DNA from 3 places in the Streptomyces sp. NPDC002835 genome. Region 2 is predicted to be linked to each of the others. Evidence: riboswitches for the same ligand, from Rfam matches in the RefSeq annotation. Region 2 holds a riboswitch; each other region holds the start of a gene.
The links. A riboswitch is a leader RNA that binds a small molecule or an ion and turns the genes downstream of it on or off. The one in region 2 is predicted to bind cyclic di-AMP.
Positions count from the first base shown of each region.

Region 1: another riboswitch for cyclic di-AMP. It lies ahead of ACWD01_RS12375 (NlpC/P60 family protein); the one in region 2 lies ahead of ACWD01_RS13325 (transglycosylase family protein).
Region 3: another riboswitch for cyclic di-AMP. It lies ahead of ACWD01_RS22455 (M23 family metallopeptidase); the one in region 2 lies ahead of ACWD01_RS13325 (transglycosylase family protein).

Region 1 is NZ_JBSFUW010000009.1:79,752-84,171, reverse strand. Features, by position in the region: gene ACWD01_RS12385 (NlpC/P60 family protein) at 1-608, opposite strand, end outside; gene ACWD01_RS12380 (hypothetical protein) at 953-1,306, shown strand; gene ACWD01_RS12375 (NlpC/P60 family protein) at 1,368-2,558, opposite strand; cyclic di-AMP (ydaO/yuaA leader) riboswitch at 2,561-2,752, opposite strand; gene pcrA (DNA helicase PcrA) at 3,006-4,420, shown strand, end outside.
Region 2 is NZ_JBSFUW010000010.1:15,459-19,878, forward strand. Features, by position in the region: gene eno (phosphopyruvate hydratase) at 71-1,363, opposite strand; gene ACWD01_RS13325 (transglycosylase family protein) at 1,680-2,366, opposite strand; cyclic di-AMP (ydaO/yuaA leader) riboswitch at 2,373-2,559, opposite strand; gene ACWD01_RS13330 (transglycosylase family protein) at 2,830-3,819, opposite strand; gene ACWD01_RS13335 (cytochrome P450 family protein) at 3,969-4,420, opposite strand, start outside.
Region 3 is NZ_JBSFUW010000021.1:53,685-58,104, reverse strand. Features, by position in the region: gene ACWD01_RS22465 (M16 family metallopeptidase) at 1-380, shown strand, start outside; gene ACWD01_RS22460 (M16 family metallopeptidase) at 398-1,765, shown strand; cyclic di-AMP (ydaO/yuaA leader) riboswitch at 2,006-2,167, shown strand; gene ACWD01_RS22455 (M23 family metallopeptidase) at 2,181-2,963, shown strand; gene ACWD01_RS22450 (GntR family transcriptional regulator) at 3,200-3,877, shown strand; gene ACWD01_RS22445 (HPr family phosphocarrier protein) at 4,076-4,357, opposite strand.

The DNA.
Region 1 (4,420 bases), on a different contig from region 2:
TCGGCGGTGAGCCTGGCCAGCAGCCGTTCGGCGGCCGCGAGTTTGCCGCGCACCGTGGCCTTGTGACCGGCCAGTTCCTTGCGGCGGGCCTCCAGCGTGGCGACCTTCTCCGCGGCCTGCTCCTTGAGGTCTGCCAGCTCCCTCAGTTGGCGCCGGACCCCGGCGATCGTGGCGGCCTGCCGGGCGCCGACCCGTTCGGCGCGGGCGGCGCGCTCCAGGTAGTCCTCCGGGTCGGAGGTGAGGGCGAGGCGCAGTCCGGGATCCATGCCGCCGTCGCGGTACTGGGCCGTGGCGACCGAACCGAGCGCGTTGCGGGAGGCGTTGAGCCGCTCGGTCCTGCGCGCGGCCTCGTCGCGCAGCGCGTCGAGCGACCTGCGGGCGCTCGACGTCTGCTCCTTGGCGCCGTTGTAGTTCTCGGTGGCGGCCTCCGCCTCCCGGTACAGCTTGTCGACCCGGATCTTGACCTGAGCGGGGGTGAGGCGGGGCTCGGCCTGGACCGTGCCCTCGAACGCGGTGCCGGTCGCCGCGCCGGCGAGGGCGAGGGTGACCGCGGTACGGGCGGCCGGCCCGCCGAACAGGCGCGGCCTTGGTTTCCGGTGGGTTGCCACGAGGGCTTCCACGTCCTTCCGTCGATCGCTGCCCGCCGTTCGCGTCCGGCGGCGGGCCGCACAGGGGAGCGGCCCACCGCCGGACATCCCGGCGGTGGCGGCCGAGTGCCGTCCGGCTGTACGACGGCTGGTGGGGAGTCGGCCACCTGAGGAAGGACGCTAGACGCCGCGGTCACGGGGGCGGGGCGGAAGGACCGCAAAGTACCGAAGATGGACGCTTGGGACCGGTTGCCGACCACCCGATGGACGTCACGGTTCCGCATTGCCGCGGCCTGCCGACCGATGCGGCGGAGCGGGCCCACCTGCCCGACGGGCGGTGGTATGGGGAGGGTTAGGCTCCGGCCATGGACGTACTCATCAATGTCTTCGTCGCCCTGCACATCATTGGTATCGCCTCGCTGCTGGGCGGATTCCTGACCCAGATGAAGGCGATGGGGGAGGGCACGGCCCGCTTCAACCCGGCGATGCTGCACGGCGCGCTGACCATGCTGGTCACGGGCGTGGCGCTGGTGGGTCTGAACCAGGCGGACGACCAGACGGTGAACAACCTCAAGATCGGCGTCAAGCTGGCGGTCCTGGTGGTGATCCTCGGCCTCGTCTACGTCAAGCGGGACGAGGAGAGGGTCGACAAGGCGCTGTTCGGCGCGGTCGGCGGCCTGACCATGGTCAACATCTTCATCGCCACCCTCTGGACCTGATCCGGGCCGGACATACCGGTGCCCGGGCGGCTCGGCCGCCCGGGCACTCGTGCGACCGGGGTCAGGCGGGGCGGACGCTGCCGTAGATCGGCATGTAGAAGATGGACTCCTCGCGGACGTTCGTGCCCGGCTTGGGGGCGTGGATCATCTTGCCGTCGCCGATGTAGATCCCGACGTGGCTGATGTCGTCGTAGAAGAAGACCAGGTCGCCGGGGAGCAGATCCGCCGTCGCGACGCGGGTGCCGACCTTCACCTGGTCCCAGGTGGTGCGCGGCAGGTCCACGCCGGCCGCCTTCCAGGCGGCCGCGGTGAGGCCGGAGCAGTCGTACGAGCTCGGGCCCGTCGCGCCCCACACGTACGGCTTGCCGATCTGGGCGCGGGCGAAGGCGAGGACCTTGTCGGCCTTGGCCGCGTAGGTGCCGTCGTCCGTGCCGGTCCCGGTGCCGGTGTCCGTACCAGTGTCCGTCCCCGGGTCGGTGGTGCCGGGGTCCGTGCTCGGGGCCGTCTCGCGCTCCTGGGCCTGCCGCTCGGCCTCCGCCCTGGCGGCGGCCTCGGCCGCGGCCTTCGCCTCGGCCTTGCGGCGGGCCTCCTCCTCCTTCTTCCGCTCGATCGCGGCGAGCCGTGCCTTCTCCTCCGCCGTCAGCGTCGACAGCAGGGTGCGCGCCTCCGCGAGCTTGGTCTGCACCGTCTGCTTGCTGGTGCGCAGCGCCTCCTGGGAGTCCGTGAGGGACTCGAGGCGCTTCGTCGCCGCCGCGCGCTGCTTGGCCGCCGCCGCCCGCTCGGTCTCGTACTCGCTGACCGCGGTGCGCTGCTGGGCCGTCATCCGGTCCATCAGCTGCGTCTGGTCGAAGTACGCCTGCGGGCTGTCCGCGAACATCAGCGCGGCGGTGGGCGTGACGGAACCGGTGCGGTACTGCGCGGCCGCGTAGTTGCCGAGCTCGCGGCGGGACTCGTTCAGCTTCTCGGTGCGCTTGGCCGCCTCGTCGAGGAGCTGGTCCACCTCTTGGCGCTTCTCCGCGGTGGCTTCCTTCGCCTTGTTGTACTCCTGCGTGGCGCTGCCGGCCTGCCGGTACAGGTCGTCGACCTTCTTCTGCACCTCTTCGATGCTGGGCTTCGGCTCGGCGGGCGCGGCCGTCGCGCTCTGCGTGGAGAGCAGGGTCACACCCGCGAGGGCTGCCGTGGTGAATCCGACGGCGGAGGACGGTTTGGTGCTTCGGCTGCGGGGCTTGCGATGCGACGCCAAGGCCGGCATCTCCTTCTTCCGTGGACCGCCTACCGGGTTAGCTGTCGGGTTCGGGCGAACGGAAGGTGCCCTACGGACCGAGTGGCGCGCGGTCCGATTCACCCCGGTGGTACTGGGTCCTCCCGTGTCGAGGACGGTGTCGGGAGGGTGGGTCCCCGGTTCCGGACTCCGTTGCCGGAGGCCGGATTCGGCGCAGGCCGCCCGTTCGGCGTGGTTCGCCGGGAGGGGTGCGGGCCGCCTGGTCGAGCACGCTAGCCAACTCGTGCAGCCGCTGTGAAGGTTGATGTTCGATATGTCCGATACATTTTCGTGACCTTTTTCGGCGGATGGTCCCCGGCCCGGCTCCGGAGGCGGATTCGTCGCCTGGCGGAATCGCGCCGTCACCGACCGTCGCCCGCCGCCGGTCTTCGGCGTGCGGCCACGGTTGTCGGTGCGGCCGCCTAGACTCGTTAGGCGATGAGCAGCCTCTTTGACGACAGCTTCCTGGCGGACCTTCAGCCCCAAGCGGACGAGCATCCGCCGCCGCCCGAGGATTCGGCTCCGGAGCAGATCCCGGACGACCTCTTCCAGGGCGCCTTCGACGTGCCCCCGGCCCGCGACGGGTACTACCGCGACGGCGCGCCGCGCCCCGTGGTGGACCCCGCCGCGCTCCTCGACGGGCTGAACGAACAGCAGCGCGCCGCTGTCGTGCACACAGGGTCACCCCTGCTCATCGTGGCCGGCGCCGGCTCCGGCAAGACGCGGGTGCTCACGCACCGCATCGCGCATCTGCTCGGGACCCGCCATGTGCACCCCGGCCAGATACTGGCGATCACCTTCACCAACAAGGCCGCCGGCGAGATGAAGGAGCGCGTCGAGCAGCTGGTGGGCCCGCGCGCCAACGCCATGTGGGTCATGACCTTCCACAGCGCGTGCGTGCGCATCCTGCGCCGCGAGTCCAAGAAGCTGGGCTTCACCTCGTCGTTCTCGATCTACGACGCCGCCGACTCGAAGCGGCTGATGTCGCTGGTCTGCCGCGATCTGGACCTCGACCCGAAGAAGTTCCCGCCGAAGTCCTTCAGCGCCAAGATCTCGAACCTGAAGAACGAGCTGATCGACGAGGAGACCTTCGCCGACCAGGCCCAGGCCGGTTTCGAGAAGACGCTCGCCGAGGCGTACCGGATGTACCAGGCGCGGCTGCGCGAGGCCAACGCCCTGGACTTCGACGACATCATCATGACGACGGTCCACCTCCTCCAGGCCTTCCCGGACGTCGCCGAGCACTACCGCCGCCGCTTCCGGCACGTCCTCGTCGACGAGTACCAGGACACCAACCACGCGCAGTACACGCTCGTGCGCGAGCTGGTGGGCACCGGCTACGAGGACCTGGACCCGGCCGAGCTCTGCGTCGTCGGCGACGCCGACCAGTCGATCTACGCCTTCCGCGGCGCGACCATCCGCAACATCCTCCAGTTCGAGGAGGACTACCCGGACGCGACGACGATCCTGCTGGAGCAGAACTACCGCTCCACCCAGACGATCCTGTCCGCCGCCAACGCCGTCATCGAGCGCAACGAGTCCCGCCGCCCCAAGAACCTGTGGACCAACGCGGGCGAGGGCGCCCAGATCACCGGCTACGTCGCGGACACCGAGCACGACGAGGCCCAGTTCGTCGCCGACGAGATCGACCGGCTCACCGACCAGGGCGAGGCGAAGGCAGGCGACGTCGCCGTCTTCTACCGCACGAACGCCCAGTCGCGTGTCTTCGAGGAGATCTTCATCCGCGTCGGCCTGCCCTACAAGGTCGTCGGCGGGGTGCGCTTCTACGAGCGCAAGGAGGTCCGCGACGTGCTGGCCTATCTGCGCGTCCTGGCCAACCCCGAGGACAACGT
Region 2 (4,420 bases):
AGGGCGTCAGCCGGTGATCAGCCGGTGATCACCGGTGGCCCGGCGACGCTCGGCGTCGCTCGTGCGGTGCTCAGTCCTCGTACTTGAACCGCGGGAACGCGCTGCGGCCCGCGTACACCGCCGCGTCGTCGAGGATCTCCTCGATGCGCAGCAGCTGGTTGTACTTGGCGACGCGCTCGGAGCGGGCCGGGGCGCCGGTCTTGATCTGGCCGCAGTTGGTGGCGACGGCCAGGTCGGCGATGGTGACGTCCTCGGTCTCGCCGGAGCGGTGGGACATCATGCACTTGAAGCCGCTGCGCTGGGCGAGCTCGACGGCGTCGAGGGTCTCGGTCAGCGAGCCGATCTGGTTGACCTTGACGAGCAGCGCGTTCGCGGCGTTCTCGTCGATGCCGCGGGCCAGGCGCTCCGGGTTGGTGACGAAGAGGTCGTCGCCGACGATCTGGACCTTGGTGCCCAGCTTCTCGGTGAGGACCTTCCAGCCGTCCCAGTCGTCCTCGAACAGCGGGTCCTCGATGGAGACCAGCGGGTACGAGGCGGCGAGCTCCTCGTAGTACTCGGTCATCTCGGCGGCCGAGCGGGACTTGCCCTCGAACTCGTACGAGCCGTCCTTGTAGAACTCGGACGCGGCGACGTCGAGCGCGAGCGCGATGTCCTTGCCCGGGGTGTAGCCGGCCTCCTTGATGGCCTCGAGGATGAGGTCGAGGGCGGCGCGGTTGGAGTCGAGGTTCGGCGCGAAGCCGCCCTCGTCGCCGAGGCCGGTGGACAGGCCCTTCTGCTTCAGGACCTTCTTGAGGGTGTGGTAGACCTCGGTGCCCCAGCGCAGCGCCTCGGAGAACGACTCGGCGCCGATCGGCGCGATCATGAACTCCTGGATGTCCACGTTGGAGTCGGCGTGCGAGCCGCCGTTCAGGATGTTCATCATCGGAACGGGCAGCAGGTGCGCGTTCGGGCCGCCCAGGTAGCGGAAGAGCGGCAGGTCGGAGGCCTCAGAGGCGGCGTGCGCGACGGCGAGGGAGACGCCGAGGATGGCGTTGGCGCCGAGCGAGGACTTGTCCGGGGTGGCGTCCAGGTCGAACATCGCCTGGTCGATCAGGCGCTGCTCGGTGGCGTCGTAGCCGACGAGCTCCGGGCCGATCTGCTCGATGACGGCGAGGACGGCCTTCTCGACGCCCTTGCCCTGGTAGCGGTTCTGGTCACCGTCGCGGAGCTCGAGAGCCTCGAACGCACCGGTGGAGGCGCCGGACGGAACTGCAGCACGACCCGTGCTGCCGTCGTCGAGGCCAACCTCGACCTCGACCGTGGGGTTGCCTCGGGAGTCCAGGATTTCCCGGGCTACGACGACGTCGATGGACGGCACGAGCATCTCCTTCTGGGATGTGACGCGAGAAAAGTGCAGAGGTCTGCTTGGCCTTGCGGCAAGAGCCTAACCGCCCCGGCGGCAAAGGCCCGGCCGATGCCCGCCCCCTGGGACGAAAAAGGGCATCAAGCCCCTTGCGACCGGACAAACGGGACGGTTCCTACCTGCGGGTAACCGGCGCCCCGGGGCGGACTCGCCCCAGCAACGGACCGAGCCCCGGCCCGGCGCGTACGGGGGAAGGCGCGCCGGACCGGGGTGCTCGGGTCCCGTCCGACGGACGGGTGCCTCCCACGACCGCCGGACCGTGGGAGGCAGGTGCGGGTCAGCGCAGGTGGAGCTGCTGGCCCGGGTGGATCACGTCGGCGTCCTCGACGATGTCCTTGTTCAGCTCGAACAGCTTCTCCCAGCCGCCCTCGACCTTCTCGGCCTGCGCGATCTTGCTGAGGGTGTCGCCGGCCTCGACCTTGTACTCGCCGTCGCCCTTCTTGAAGCCCTTGGCCTGCGGAGCGGCGGCGGGCTTCTCGGCCTTCGGGGCCGGGGCGGGGGCCTCGGTGCGCTCGGAGCGCGTGGTGGGCGCCTCGGAGCGCTCCTGGGACGGCTGCGCGGGCGCGGCCTCGGCGGAGCCGCCGCCGTAGGAGGCACCGGACAGGCCGACGCCGCAGCTCGGCCAGGCGCCCTTGCCCTGGCCGGCCAGGACCTTCTCGGCTATCTCGATCTGCTGGGCCTTGGACGCCTGGTCGGCGGTCGAGGCGTACGCGGTGCCGCCGTACGCGGCCCAGGTGGAGGCGGAGAACTGCAGGCCGCCGTAGTAGCCGTTGCCCGTGTTGATGGACCAGTTGCCGCCGGACTCGCACTGGGCGACGGCGTCCCACTCGGAGGCGGTGGCGGCGGAGGCGGAGGTCGCGCCGAGAACCGGGGCGGCGATGGCGGCGCCGGCGACACCGGCGAGCGCGACGAGACGGGTGACCTTCGACGGGCGGCGGTGCTTGGCCTTGTCGGAAGAACGCAGCATGGAACTTCTCCTCACCGACGCCTACGAGGTGAGCTGTCGGGTTCGGGCCTGTGAGTTGCCCGGCCGCACGTCCGTGGGACGTGCGGGCTTCACCCCCAGCCGGCTCCGGTCCGCCGGATCTCTCGATCCGGGCGAACGGCCCCGGCGCTTACCTTGGGTCCCCCGCTCCTGCCTTCGGCGCTCTGAGCGACGACTGTTCCCCTCGACCGACGGCAGGATTCGGCGTATCGGTCGACGGGGCCCGCGGTGGCGAGCGGTTCAGACCGTAGACACAGGACTCCCCGATGTTCAAAGTCGAACATCGGGGAGAAAACGCCCGAACCGACCACCCGAAGATGTCCGTTTTCGCAGGTGAGGGGCGGAGTGGCCGAGTTCATGGGGCGTTGCGCCCTAGTTGGGACAAAGAGACCCTTGTCTCACCGGAACGAAGCGGACAGAAGCCCATGAACCGTCGTGTGAACTAGCGCTGACCCAGGCTCAGGTCGAGGCTCTGACCGGGCAGGATGAGGTCCGGGTCGGACCCGACCGTCTCCTCGTTCGCCTCGTAGAGGGCCGGCCACCCGCCGGGCACCTCCTCCGCGGCGGCGATGTCGCACAGATTGTCGCCGGGCTGAACGGTGTACGAGCCCGGGGCGGTTGCCCCGACGTCGCCCTTGCGGCCCGCGCTGTCGCCCCGTGAGGCGTGGCGGCCGTCCTCGCGGGCGCCGTCCGAACCGCCGGTGGCGGACTCGTCGCCCGGCGCACCGCGGTGCTTGCCGGTGCCGGTCGACGCCTCGCCGGACGGGGCCGCCTCTGTGGCGTCGTCCGTGGGCACCGTGCGGGTGTCGTCGTCCCCGGTCGCCGGCCGGTCGGTCGCGTCGCCGGAGGGCGTGCCCGCGTCACGGGTGTCCGGCGCGCCGGATTCGCCCGTGGCGTCCGAGTCGTCCGCCGAGCCCTCGGCGGGCTTGTCGCCCGCCGGGTCGGTCGGCTCGAGGACGTCGAGGGAACCGGACGTGTCGGGCGACGGCTCACCGTCCGGCGCGTCGCTCTGCTTCGGCAGCGGCAGGATGCCCGGGTCGACGCCGGTGTCCGCGCCGTCGTCCTGGAGCCCGGCGAGCGGACCGCAGGCGGGCCAGGCGCCAGGGCCCTGGGCGGCGAGGACCTTCTCCGCGACCGCTATCTGCTGCGAGCGGCTCGCGAGGTCGGCGCTCGGCGCGTAGGCGGTGCCGCCGTACGCGGCCCAGGTCTCCTGCGAGAACTGCAGCCCGCCGTAGTAGCCGTTGCCGAAGTCGGCGCTCCACGCCCCGCCGCTCTCGCACTCCGCGACGCGGTCCCAGGTGTTCGCGTCGGCCGCGGACGCCGAGCCCGCGCCGAGCAGCGGGATCGCGATGGCCGAACCGGTCACCCCTGCCGCGACGATGAGGGCCGGAGCCTGGCGGGGTCGGCGGTGTCGTCCGTTCCCGGAGAGCATGCGGTTGCCTTTCGCGTGACAGCTGTGAATCCTGCGGCCTGCTGATGCCTGCCGAGTGACGGTGAACGTAGTCGCATTCGAACGTGAGTCACAAGTCGATGCAGCAGAGATCACGTGAAAGTCACAGACTTGACGTAGCGTCAGCTTGTTTACACCGTGAACTCAACGGGCAGAGTGCGCAATCCGCGCATGATGAGACCCCCACGCCACCGCAAATCGGCCGGATCTCCCGCAAGCCGCAAGTCCGGCATTCTGCGGAGCAGGGTGGCCAGCGCGGTCTGCCCCTCGAGCCGGGCGAGCGGGGCGCCGAGGCAGTAGTGGATGCCGTGGCCGTACCCCAGATGCTGGTTGTCGGTCCGGGACAGATCGAGGGTGTCCGGGGCGTCGAAGCGTGCCGGGTCGCGGTCGGCGGCCGCGAGGACGACGAGTACGGGGTCGCCCGCCGCGATCCGCTGCCCGCCGACGGTGAGCGGCTCCGTGGCGAACCGCCAGGTCGCCAGCTCCACCGGCCCGTCGTAGCGCAGCAGTTCCTCCACGCCGGTCGCCAGCAGGCCGCTGTCCCCGGACGCCAGCGACGCCTGGAGGCGCTCACGCTGCTCGG
Region 3 (4,420 bases), on a different contig from region 2:
ACGTCAAGACCTCCGGCGGCGTCGAGGTCCCCGGGATCGAGGCGGCCGTCGACGAGGAGCTGGCGCGCTTCGCCGCCGAGGGCCCGACGGCGGAGGAGATGGAGCGGGCCCAGGCCCAGCTCGAGCGCGAGTGGCTGGACCGGCTCGGCACGGTGTCGGGCCGCGCCGACGAACTCTGCCGCTACGCGGTGCTGTTCGGCGACCCGCAGCTGGCGCTCAGCGCCGTCACGCGGGTGCTCGACATCACCGCGGAGGAGGTGCGGGCGGTCGCGAAGGCGCGTCTGCACCCCGAGAACAGGGCGGTGCTGGTCTACGAACCTGTCGCCGCGGAAGAGACCGAAGCGGCCGACGGACACGAGCACGAAGGGACGGACCAGTGAGCGACGCTGCCGTGACCATGGACTTCCATCCGCAGCCGGCCCCGGGCACCGCCCGGCCCTGGGCCTTCCCGGCCCCCGAGCGCGGCACGCTCGACAACGGCCTGACGGTGCTGCGCTGCCACCGGCCCGGCCAGCAGGTGGTGGCGGTCGAGGTCTGCCTCGACGCCCCGCTGGACGCCGAGCCCGAGGGCCTCGACGGCGTCGCCACGATCATGGCGCGCGCCCTGTCGGAGGGCACCGACAAGCACTCCGCGGAGGAGTTCGCCGCCGAACTGGAGCGCTGCGGCGCCACCCTGGACGCCCACGCCGACCACCCCGGGGTCCGGGTGTCGCTGGAGGTCCCGGTCTCCCGGCTCCCCAAGGCGCTCGGTCTGCTCGCCGAGGCGCTGCGGACCCCCGCCTTCGCGGAGAGCGAGGTCGAGCGGCTGGTCCGCAACCGCCTCGACGAGATCCCGCACGAGACGGCGAACCCGGGCCGCCGTGCCGCCAAGCAGCTCTCCAAGGAGCTCTTCCCGGCCGCGCTGCGCGTCTCGCGCCCCCGCCAGGGCACCGAGGAGACGGTGGCCCGTATCGACGCCGCGGCCGTGCGCGCCTTCTTCGAGGCCCATGTGCGCCCCGCGACGGCGACCGCCGTGATCGTCGGCGACCTCACCGGCGTCGACCTGGACGCCGTGCTCGGCGACTCGCTCGGCACCTGGACGGGCGACAAGGCCGCCCCGCACCCGGTGCCCGCGATCACCGCCGACGACACCGGCCGCGTGATCGTCGTGGACCGTCCCGGGGCCGTGCAGACCCAGGTGCTCGTCGGCCGGGTCGGAGCCGACCGTCACGACCGTGTCTGGCCCGCCCAGGTGCTCGGCACGTACTGCCTCGGCGGCACCCTCACCTCCCGCCTCGACCGCGTACTGCGCGAGGAGAAGGGCTACACCTACGGCGTACGGGCCTTCGGACAGGTGCTGCTCTCCGCGCCGGACGGCTCGGGCGCGGCCATGCTCGCCATCAGCGGCTCGGTGGACACGCCCAACACCGGCCCCGCGCTGGACGACCTGTGGAAGGTGCTCCGCACGCTCGCGGCCGAGGGCCTCACCGACGCCGAACGTGACGTCGCCGTGCAGAACCTGGTGGGCGTCGCCCCGCTGAAGTACGAGACGGCGGCCTCCGTCGCGGGCACCCTGGCCGACCAGGTCGAGCAGCACCTCCCGGACGACTACCAGGCCCAGTTGTACGTACGGCTGGCGGAGACCGGCACGGTGGAGGCGACCGCGGCCGTGGTCAACGCCTTCCCGGTGGACCGGCTTGTCACGGTGCTCGTCGGCGACGCGTCGCAGATCGCCGAACCCGTCAAGGCGCTCGGCATCGGCGAAGTGAGGGTTGTCACGGGCTGAACGGAAGCCGCCGATCGGGCAGCAGGCCGAAACCGGCGGATCGCCCGTCAGGCGCAGACAAGCGGAACCCCGGCTTCGGATCGTTTGCCGGGGTTCCGTCGTATGCCCGTTTTGCGGGAGAGGTTGCCTGTCTGCCCTGTGGCATGCGCTACAAAACGGGCTGTCCGTTTGGCGATTGACGGACGAGATGCCTAGCGTCGGTCCGGCTGTTCGTCTGAAGATCGTCGCGCCCGCGGCGTCGGGCAGTCATCGCCGAGTCCCCGTCAGGCGCGAGCCTGGGGAGCCGGGGACCCAATCAGTCCCTGGGGTGAATCGGACACCTTCGCCCGAGCGGAGGCGCCCGTAGGAGACCTTCCTGCTCCGAACCCGTCAGCTAACCCGGTAGGCGAGAAGGAAGGAAAGGATCAGCCTCTCCATGGCGTTCACCCGTGCCACCGGGAAGCATCGTGCCCCGAGCCGCCTGACGCGCAGGAGCGCGAAACTGGCCGGCGCCGCCGCACTCGCCACCACCGGCGTCGTCGGAACCCTCGCCTCCCCGGCTCTCGCCGCAGACGCTTCCGCCCTCTCCGCCGAGGACACCGGCCTCACCCAGATCATCACCATGGGCTCGCTCGCCGACGAGATAGCCGACCAGGCCGCCGCGCAGAAGCAGGAGGCCGAGGAGGCCGCCGCCCAGGCCCGTGCGCGGGAGAAGGCCGCGGCGGAGGCCAAGCGCAAGGCGGAGGCGCGCGCCAAGGAGGCCCGCGAGGCCGAGGAGCGCGCCGCCCGTGAGGCCGAGCGCCGGCGGCTGAACTCCTTCCAGCTCCCCATCGCCGGCTCCTTCGTGACCACCGGCTACAAGACCGGCGGCGCCCTGTGGTCCTCCGGCTCCCACTCCGGCGTCGACTTCCGCGCCCCGTCCGGCAGTTCCGTCGTGTCCGTGGGCTCCGGCACCGTCGTCGAGGCCGGCTGGGACGGCGCGTACGGCAACAGCGTCGTGATCCGGATGAACGACGGCACCTACACGCAGTACGGCCACCTGGCGTCCATCGGCGTCTTCGCCGGCCAGCAGGTCACGCCCGGCCAGCAGATCGGGCTCTCCGGCTCGACCGGCAACTCGACCGGGCCGCACCTGCACTTCGAGGCGCGGACCACGGCCGAGTACGGCTCCGACATCGACCCGGTCGCCTACCTGCGCTCGCACGGCGTCGCCGTCTGACCCCGGCGTCCCCGCCGTGCGGCCCGCCCGTCGCACCCGCTCGCAAGGCCCCCGGCTTCCCGCCGGGGGCCTTCGGCCTATTCCGTGCCGTTTCCGCCATTCCGCGATTGCCGTGCGTGCCAAGAGATTTCCATGGTTTCCCGGCCGCCGTCGGAAAACGGCGCACATTGCAATAGAGTCACGGGAAGACACGTCCAACGGCTGCGTTTCGCTCGGATCAAGGCGGAGGTTCGGTCATGCGTATTCCCGCGCACTCGGTATGCACGGCGATCCGCGACGACATCGTCTCCGGTGTCTTCGAACGCGGCAGCCGGCTCACCGAGGAGCAGCTCGCCCGCCGCTACGGGGTCTCCCGGGTCCCGGTGCGCGAAGCGCTGCGCACCCTGGAGTCGGAGGGGTTCGTCGTCACCCGGCGGCACGCGGGCGCCTGCGTCGCCGAGCCCACGGAGCAGGAGGCCGCCGACCTCCTGGAGGTCCGCATGCTGCTGGAGCCCCTGGGGGCGGCCCGAGCCGCACAGCGCCGTACCGAGGCACACCTCAAGGTGCTTCGAGGCCTGGTCAGGCTGGGGCAGGAGCGGGCACGCCGGGGTCAGGGCGAGGATCTGCGCTCCCTCGGCAACTGGTTCCACGAGACGCTCGCCCAGTCCTGCGGCAGCCCCGGACTGACCGCGCTGCTCACCCAGTTGCGGCACAAGATCGCCTGGATGTACGCGGTGGAGCAGCCGGCCGCGCCGGTCGAGGCATGGGCCGAGCGCGGGGCGATCGTCGACGCCGTGGCGCGCGGTGACGCCGAGCGGGCGCGGGCGCTGACGGCGCTGCACGCGGAGCGGTCCGCCGGGGCGCACCGGCTGCGGCGCACCGTGCGGGTGAGGACTTCGCAACATCCCGTAAACACCACGAGCGGCCGGAATTAACAGACGGCGTATATAAAAAGTGGTGCGGTGCTGCTTCTTTTATGGATTTCCTTTTCCCGACGGCGTCCGTGAATTCGTGGTGCTCGCGGAAAGCGCGTGGGCGGTTCCGGGAAAGCGGTGGTCCCGGGAATGCAGAACCGCGGCGCCCCCGTATCGGGGCACCGCGGTTCTGTCGTACTGAACTGAGGGGGACTCGGCTCAGACCGTCTCGGGAAGCTCGTCGAGACCCTCGGCGACCAGCTTGGCCAGACGGTCCAGGGCGGCCTCGGCGCCGTCCGCGTCGGAGGCGAGGACGATCTCCTCGCCGCCCTGCGCGCCCAGGCCGAGCACGGCGAGCATGGAGGCGGCGTTGACCGGGTTGCCGTCGGCCTTGGCGATCGTCACGGGGACGCCGGCAGCCGTCGCGGCACGGACGAAGATGGACGCGGGGCGGGCGTGAAGGCCCTCGGCCCAGCCGACATTGACGCGGCGCTCAGCCATGGTGTTGCCCTTCAAGTCTTAGCGGGTTGTCTAGACCAGTCTCTCATGTGTTCCGGCGTGCCC